Regions from separate parts of the Drancourtella sp. An12 genome, predicted to be linked through region 2. Evidence: riboswitches for the same ligand, from Rfam matches in the RefSeq annotation. Region 2 holds a riboswitch; the other holds the start of a gene.
What was found. Region 2 has a riboswitch for cobalamin ahead of B5E64_RS16230 (ABC transporter substrate-binding protein). Riboswitches for the same ligand answer to the same signal wherever they lie in the genome.
Positions count from the first base shown of each region.

Region 1: it holds a riboswitch for cobalamin, as region 2 does, so the genes downstream of both, B5E64_RS03795 (sirohydrochlorin cobaltochelatase) here and B5E64_RS16230 (ABC transporter substrate-binding protein) in region 2, are expected to answer to the same signal.

Region 1 covers NZ_NFLO01000002.1:312,225-316,701, reverse strand. The annotation lists gene cobM (precorrin-4 C(11)-methyltransferase) at 1-438, opposite strand, end outside; gene cobI (precorrin-2 C(20)-methyltransferase) at 438-1,169, opposite strand; gene cbiD (cobalt-precorrin-5B (C(1))-methyltransferase CbiD) at 1,166-2,380, opposite strand; gene B5E64_RS03795 (sirohydrochlorin cobaltochelatase) at 2,383-3,168, opposite strand; cobalamin riboswitch at 3,322-3,511, opposite strand; gene B5E64_RS03790 (SMC family ATPase) at 3,585-4,477, opposite strand, start outside.
Region 2 covers NZ_NFLO01000026.1:15,678-20,154, reverse strand. The annotation lists gene B5E64_RS16240 (LysR family transcriptional regulator) at 1-431, shown strand, start outside; gene B5E64_RS16235 (FAD:protein FMN transferase) at 428-1,495, shown strand; cobalamin riboswitch at 1,734-1,935, shown strand; gene B5E64_RS16230 (ABC transporter substrate-binding protein) at 2,135-3,238, shown strand; gene B5E64_RS16225 (iron ABC transporter permease) at 3,264-4,313, shown strand; gene B5E64_RS16220 (ABC transporter ATP-binding protein) at 4,310-4,477, shown strand, end outside.

The DNA of each region.
Region 1 (4,477 bases), on a different contig from region 2:
TTTTTCCGGCACCTTGGTCCGGCCTTCCATCCGTGTGATAATGACGGACTGGGAAATCTCAGGGAGGGTGTATTCCAGTTTAAGAGCTGCCGCCGCTCCGGAAAAGGAGCTGACTCCCGGACAGATCTCATAGGCAATTCCCCGTCTGTCCAGCTCATCCATCTGCTCTTTGATGGCTCCGTAGAGACTTGGATCTCCGGTGTGAAGCCGTACCGTCGTCTTTTTGTCCTTTTCTGCTGCTTCAAGCACTTCCAGCACCTCTTCCAATGTCATATAGGCACTGTCATATACCTCACAAGTTTCCTTTCTGACCTGTAACAGTTCCGGATTGACCAGTGATCCGGCATAGATAATCACGTCCGCCTCTTTCAGCAGCCGTTCGCCACGCACGGTAATCAGGTCGCATGCTCCCGGCCCTGCTCCGACAAAATGTACCATCAGGATCCCTCCTTTATCACAATCAGCGAATAATAGCTGGATTTCTCCGGCACATCGTCCGGATTTTCATAAATCTTTTCATTTTCCATCCCGCAGTTTTCCACCATCCAGAACCGGTCGTTTGACGCCTTGACCGTCTCTTTAACATAAGGCATCTTTTTCCCTGTTTTCATCAGGATTTTCGTTCCGGAAAGCTTCAGCCCCTCTTCAATTCCATAGGAGGCCGGCAGGATATGAATCTCCTCTTTATTTTCCGCAAGCCCCAGGTTCAGGGCCGCTGCCGCCGCGCAAAACGACGGAATTCCCGGTATGATCACCGCCTGGTACCCGTCTTTTTGCACCCGTTTATGAATATACAGGTAGGTCGAATAAATGGACGGATCTCCAAGGGTCAGAAATGCAATGTTCATTCCTTCGTCCAGATATTCCTCCACCTTCTTCGCTCCCGCATCGTGAATGCGTTTCAGTTCTTCTTTTTCTTTCATCATCGGCATCGGAAGGCAGAGCACCGGCTTTTTACGAATCTCCGGCACTTCCGGCAGCACAATCTGATATGCCGTACATCGATCGAGATACGGCATCCCTTCCTCCCAGATACACGGCTCCTTCAGTGTACTGTCAGACACCGGAACTGCGATCATATCACAGGACCGGATTGTCCGGACCGCCTTCAGCGTCAGAAGCTCTGCCTCTCCCGGTCCTGTTCCTGTTCCATATAAGATTCCACTCATTCTTTTTGTCCTTTCCGTTCCTCTTTGATCTGCCTGAGAAGCTCCATGGCGCCTTCCGTCTTTCCAAGGATCCCCCATTCTTTGGAGAAAGTCAGAAGTTCCACCTGGACTTCTCCTCTCGTTCTCTGATTGATATGCCAGGAGATACACTCCATGATCCGGGACATCACGTCTTCCCGGATTCCGGCCCTTGTCAGAACGGCAAGCATCTCATCTGTCGTGACGCTCTCCTCAATCTCAGGCACCAGCCCGATCAGCTTTTCCATGCGCCCCGGATCTTCCTTTAAAGCCCCGGCCGCAAGATGGGAAAGCGCCGCAAGAAACACCTCCGCACGCGCGTCCGCTATCCTCGAGTGGGTATTCATGACACCTGCCGCAAGCTTGGCAAACTTTCCGATGTGCCCCACAAGAAGAACTCTCGGAAATCCAAGCACCACTGCCATATCCAGCGCCTCGCCCACATAGTTGCTGCATTTGACCGCCCGGTCCGGGGAAAAGGAAAGCTCTTCTTTCAGGAAATCACTTCCGTAATTTCCCGGCACCAGACAGAGCGTCTGAATTCCTTCCTGTTTTTGTACTTTCATTTCCAGAAGGATGGTCTCCGTCAGAGCCTGCTCACTCATGGGTTCCACAATCCCTGTTGTTCCAAGGATGGAAAGACCGCCCAGAATCCCAAGTCTTGGATTGAATGTCTTTTGGGCAAGTGCTTCCCCCTCCGGCGCAGAAATGGTCACTTTCAGCGTCCCGCAAAATCCGGCTTCCCCGGCTGCCTGCCGGACTGCTTCCGTAATCATCTTCCTTGGCACCTTGTTGATGGCAGGCGCTCCTACCGGCTGCTCCAGCCCCGGCTTTGTCACCCGGCCGATCCCCTCCCCGCCTTCCAGCACAATCCGCACCGGCTCCGAATCTGGTTCCTGCCGTTTATCGGACTCTTTCTTTACTTCGGCAAAGACGAGCATTCCGTGGGTAATATCCGGATCATCTCCTGCATCTTTCCGGACCGCGCATGACACCACATCGGAATGACGCACGATCTCCTCCACTTCCAGAAGCAAGGTCTCTCCTGCCGGGACAGTGATGCGGACTTCCCGGATTTCCTCTCCGGAAAACAGCATGATTGCCGCCGCCCTGGCCGCTGCCGCCGCGCAGGTTCCCGTCGTATATCCTCTTTTCAGTTCTTTTTGTCCCTTGATGACTGTCTGCTTTTCCATCTTTATCCTTTCGGACACTCCTTTGCTTCCCTGGCGTGACGCACAAACATCTGCCGGATGCCCGGAATCTCTCCGAGACCTTTTAAGACGGTGCGCACTTCATATCCTTCTCTTGTCAGAATCGATTTCCAGGAATCCGCATCCTCTCCTGCCATGTCGTTTTTCGCATGGTCGCCCGCCACAATCATGAACGGCATCAGAAGAATCTTTTCGGCCTGCTGCTCTTTCAGCTTTTTCAGTACTTCCTCCATCTCCGGGAAGCCTTCTACCGTGCCGACTACCACGTTTCGGTATCCTTTCGCCCAGAAGGTATAATCGAGGGCCGGATAGGCCGCATTGGTATGGTGCTCCGTCCCGTGTCCCATGAGCACTAATGTTTCTTCCTCTTTGAGTCCGGCATCCTCCATAATCAGGTGTACCGCCTCCTCATAATCTTCCATCGTGGCAAGAAGCGGTGCTCCGATGCGGATTGTTTCAAACCGTTCCCGGTACGGCTCGATCTGCTCTGTCATCTTTTCGTATTCAAATCCGTGGATGATATGGGTCGGCTGGATGAGAAGATCCTCAATTCCGTCCCGCGCCATCTGCTCCATGGCTTCCTCCACGTTGCAGATTTCCATCTGAAACTCCGATTTCAGTTTCTTCAAGATCATTCCGCTTGTAAACGCCCGGTACAGCGTCCGGTCCGGGAATGCCTCCGCAAGCGCCTTCTCTACTGCTCCGATCGTCTTTTCCATTGTATCCAGGTGGCTCGTTCCAAAGCTCACCGTCAAAACTGCTTTTTTCATATTTGTCCTCCCATATGGGCCTGACATCGACGACTGACACCAAAAAAGGATATGGAAAAACAGACAGTTCTTTCCTCTGCCTCTTTTCCCATATCCGTTTCTATTTCCCTTTGACGTCCTCTTTGATTCTCGTACTTGTCATAATCCCGTAACCTTTCCGAAGCATCTAAAAGCAGGTATTCTGACTTAAGGATCCGCGCTTTTCTCTCCCTTCCCATGCATCCGCACAGTGGCCTTTTCTTAAGAAAGCTCCCCTCATACAGCAACGGGCATTGTTCCGGATTCTCACCGGATTCCCTTTTACTCCTTCTGAAACTAAGGTACTTTTAAATGATTTCTCTGTTTGATTCCTGTTTATGATACCATTGGCCAAGACGGCTGTCAACCAGCCCCGCCCTGCGGCAGTCCGGAAGGCATTATCCGATGACCACCTGTGTCCGGCTTTCTCCGCCTTTTTCTTTCTTTACGAGAATCTTTTTGTCGATCCGGTCTTTCAGTTCAGCCACATGGGAAATAATTCCCACCAGCTTATTCCCTTCACTTAAAGAGGCAAGGGCGCGGACCGCCTTATCCAGCGCTTCCTCATCCAGTGTCCCGAACCCCTCGTCCACAAACATCGCTTCCATCCGGATACCTCCGGCCATGGACTGAATCTCATCGGAAAGCCCAAGTGCCAGGGATAGTGATGCCTGGAAGGACTCCCCGCCTGACAGTGTATGAATGCTGCGCTGTGTACCGTTGTAATGATCGATCACATCCATATCAAGGCCGCTCTGGCTTCTCCGGTTGTCCGCCGTCTTTTTGCGGACCAGCTCATACTGACCGTCTGTCATGACAAGAAGCCTGCGGTTTGCACGAATAAGAATCCGGTCGAAATAGGCCATCTGCACATAGGTTTCCAGCATGATTTTTTCCTTTCCTCCAAGTGTGCCGTTGACCGTATCGGAAAGAGCGCCGGCAATCCGGTATTCATTCTCTGTCTCTTCCTGCTGCCTCACGGCCGCCCTCATCTTCTCAAGGGCGGACCTGTCTGCACTGAGCACCGGAAGGAGCTGTTCCTTTTCGGCAAGCAGACGCTGCTTTTTCAGGAGTGTCTCCTGTTTTTTCTGTTCCAGCTCCTCTTTTTCCCGGTGTTTCTCCTCTTCCGGCGTCTCCCGATCTTTCTGCTGTTCCGTCCAGACACGGATGGATGCTTCGCAGGCAGAGATCTCATTTTCCGTGCTCTGGTATGCCGCTTTTGCCGCTTCCAAAGCCTCTTCTTTTTCCTGTTTTTCCAGCTCCATCTTCCGGATCACATTGCGTGCCTCTT
Region 2 (4,477 bases):
CGATGCTGAAGCTTCGTCAATGCTCCGGGCTGGAACTGTCCAGGCAGCAGATCTGCTGTGCGGTATCAGTCAATCACAGGCTTGCCCGGAAAGATCTTCTGACTTTTCAGGATCTTTATGGAGAAAATTTCCTGATGATGCATCGTGGATGGAGCAATTATGTAGATGAGCTTAGAGATGATATCTGGAAAAATCATCCGCAGATCCATGTGGTGGATTTTGACATTTACAGTCTCGATATATTCAACCAGTGTGAGAACAGTAACGATATTTTGATGGCGGTGGAAAACTGGAAAGATGTCCATCCGCTTCTGAAAGTGATCCCGGTGGAATGGAAATATACGATTCCGTATGGAATTCTGTATTCTCCGGAGCCGACAGATCTTGTAAAAAAATTTTTAAAAGCAATGCAAAAGGCGGTTCAGGCATGAGAAACTTTAAGACAGAAAGAAACTACCGTACAGGAATGGCAGCATTTGCGCTTCTGTGCAGTCTGACTCTGACTGCATGTCAGGAGACGCAGAATACGGACGGCAGCAGTCAGAAGGAATCCACGAGAGATTTTTTTGCCATGGATACCTATATGACATTTACCGCATATGGAGACGGTTCCGAAGAAGCGTTGGAAAAGGCGGAGAAAGAGATTCAGACACTGGAATCCGAGTGGTCTGTTACAGATGAAAACAGCGAGATCTATGCGGTCAACCACAGCAATAGAAATGTGGTGACGCTCAGCGAGGATACCGCCGGTATTGTCAGCTTTGCCCTGGAAATGGCAAAAGAGACCGATGGAGCACTGGAGCCTACCATTTATCCGGTGTTGACGGCCTGGGGATTTACGACCGATGAAAACCGGATTCCGGGAAGTGAGGAAATCCAGTCGCTTCTTGAGCGGGTTGGCTACGAAAAAGTGGAGCTGAACGGGCAGGAAATCCGTCTGCCGGAAGGAATGGAGCTGGATCTGGGCGCTGTAGGAAAGGGTTATGCGGGAGATCTGACAGCAGAGATTGTGAAAGAGAGCGGAGTAACGTCGGCTCTTTTAAATATCGGCGGTAATATTCAGACCGTGGGCTCCAGACCGGATGGAAATGACTGGCGGCTTGCCATACGGAGTCCTTACGGAGACGGGGAAGTCGGCGTGCTTGAGGTATCGGACTGCGCCGTGGTGACCTCTGGAAATTATGAGCGGTATTTTACCGGAGAGGACGGCAAACGATACGGGCATATCATTGATCCAAAGACCGGATACCCGGTGGATAACGGGCTGGCTTCTGTGACCATTGTGACGGAGGAAGGGAAAATGGGAGATGCCCTTTCCACCTCCATGTTCGTAAAAGGGCTGGAAGGCGCACAGGAATACTGGAAATCCCACGAGGGATTTGACATGATTCTGATGACGGAAGATGGAGAAATCTATCTGACAGAAGGCATCGAGGACAGTTTTACCTTGACCGACAGCTTCAGCAATATGGAGAAGCATATTATCAGAAGATAGAGGAGGGAGCGGAAAAGACGCGTCTTTCTCCGGATTCCGATTTATAAGGATGGGAAGCCGTTTCTGCGTAATTATTGCATGTTCTGGAAGAAAGACCGGAGCAACTATTACATGGAAGAGTTTGCTGAGATTCTGCACTGGCTTTTAGAAAAAAGCATAGGGAGAATGTCCGGTGGGAACTGCGGTTGCAATTGACGCCAAAGTATGCTAAATTGGGAACTGTAATATTTCCTGTTAGAATTGAATAACTTTATCAAGTGAAGAATTCCTTTGTCAAAGAGGATGCATTTTAAAAGGGAACGGAGTGGAAATCTCCGGCGATCCGGTCACTGTAAGCAAGGAGTCTGTCCCAATTTATGTCATTGCGGCAATGCCGTGAGAAGGCCGGGACAGGCAAGGAGAGGCAAGCCAGGAAACCTGCTTGATAGAGAAGATGAAGCTTCCGTGTAAAGCAGACATCTGAAAATATGGGCGGCAATCTTTGCCTGTCCATATGTTTTTGTCATGCCTGCTTATAAAAAGCAGGTTTTTTTGTTCTGCAAAACGAATCTTCCGGTAAGTAGGAATATGGATCTGACGGCCAGACCAAAGATCCTGTAACAGGAAAGGAAAATATACCGAAAGAAAGAAGGAGAGAACATGAAACAGAACATGGTGAAAAAGGTACTGGCGTGTCTTCTGACAGCCACAATGACGGTGGGACTTTCCGCCTGTGGAGGCAGTGACGGAAACAACAGCGGGGATGAGGGCAGAATCAGCTCTGATCAGGTGAAAGAGGACAATCAGGCTGCAGATGACGGTTCGTCTGACAGCAAGGATACCACAGAGAGTACGAAAAAAACCGAATATCCGCTGACGATCACAACTTATGGCCGGGATGGCGCCGAGTATACGATGACTTATGAGAAGGCGCCGGAAAAGGTGGCAGCGGTTTACCAGGGATCGGTGGAGACGCTGCTTGCTCTTGGACTGGAGGACCGGATTGTAGCGACGGCAGGGCTTGATAATGAGGTGCCGGATGATCAGAAAGCCGCATTTTCCAAAACAGACTATCTGGACGAGTTTACACCGTCCAAAGAGACAATGACGATGCTGGAACCGGATATGATTTTTTCCTGGGTATCCCTGTTTGATGAGGATAACCTTGGAAGCCCGGATGAATGGATTCAAAAAGGAACAAATGTCTATATCAATACGAATACCGCGGTGAAAGAAGATTCTCTGGAAAATGAATATAACGATATCCTGAACATTGGAAAGATTTTTGATGTGCAGGACCGTGCAGAAGAGATCGTAAATCAAATGAAAGAGACCGTAGAACACGTAAAAACGCTGGTCAAAGAACAGGAAGAAAAGCCGTCTGTCATGGTGGTAGAGAGCATGAATGATACCTTTACCAATTATGGCGCGGCAAGCATTGCGGGGGACATGGTGACCCAGCTTGGTGCCAGCCTTGCAAATCCGGACGCATCCACGGTTGGAAAGGAAGACATTTTAGCGGCAGATCCGGATGTGATTTTTGTCGTCTACATGCCATATACCGGGGATGATCCGGAAACGGTGAAGCAGGAAAATCTGGATAAGATTCTGGAAGATGAAGCATTTCAGAGCCTGAGCGCCGTCAAAAATGACCGGGTTGTTCCGATTATGTTAAGTGAGATGTATGCAAGTGCCACAAGGACGCAGGACGGGATTGAGACCATTGCCAAGGGCCTGTATCCGGATCTGGATCTGAACGAATAGAGGGAGCATGATGAAAAGAGGAGCGATGAAAACAAAGACATACGGAATTCTGATTTTGGGGCTGTCTGCGGCTCTTATACTGTCACTTTTTACGGCGGTACTGTTTGGAAATGCGGATCTGTCCTTTCAGGATGTGTACCGTGTGATTGGATATGAGGTCTTTCATACAGAGAGCCTGTCTGCCTACGGCCAGGGAGCTGTCCACGATGTAGTCTGGCAGATCCGTCTGCCGAGAGTGCTGATGGCGGCAGCAGTGGGGACGGGGCTTTCCGTGTGCGGCGTTGTCATGCAGGCAGTCGTCAAAAATCCCCTGGCGGACCCGTATGTCCTTGGAGTCTCCTCCGGGGCATACCTTGGGGCCGCGGCATCCATTCTGCTTGGGATCGGTTCCGTATTCGGGGATCAGGGTATGGGGATTATGGCCTTTTTCGGGGCTCTGGCAGCGTCCTTTGGTGTGCTTTTTATTTCCGGCATCGGAGGACGCACGAGCGCGGGGAAACTGATTCTGGCCGGAATGGCGGTCAGTACCGTCTGCTCCGCGTTCGCGAACTTTCTGATCTATATTTCCCAGAACCGGGAAGCAACGACACAGATTTCCTACTGGAGCATGGGAAGTCTTGCCACGGCTGACTGGGACAATGTGCCGGTTGTTCTTCCGGTCATGATAGTCGCAACACTGATTTTCTGGACTCAATCCCGGAAGCTGAATCTGATGCTTTTGGGCGATGAGACAGCGGTGACACTTGGGACCGACCTCCACCGGGTGCGGATCGTGTATCTGATTCTTTCCTCCCTGATGGTGGGAACCGCAGTCTGTGCGGCAGGAATGATCGGGTTTGTCGGGCTGATCATTCCCCATGCAGTGCGGATGTGTCTGGGGACAGACCATAAAAGGCTCATCCCGGTCAGCGCATTGACCGGAGCGGTCTTTCTGATCTGGGCGGACGTGGCCTGCAGGGTCATTCTGGACTATGCGGAACTGCCGATTGGAATTTTAGTCTCCCTGATCGGCGCCCCTTGCTTTATTTATCTGATGATAAGGAAATCCTATGGATTTGGAGGTGGGGAAGCGTGAAAATCAATACGGAAGATCTCCATCTTTCCTACGGGGCGCAGGAGATTTTAAAGGGAATCAGCATCCAAAGTAAGGAGAAGGAATTTATCGGACTGATCGGGCCGAACGGAAGTGGAAAATCAACGCTTCTCAAGTGCATTTACCGGACTTTGAAACCGGATCAG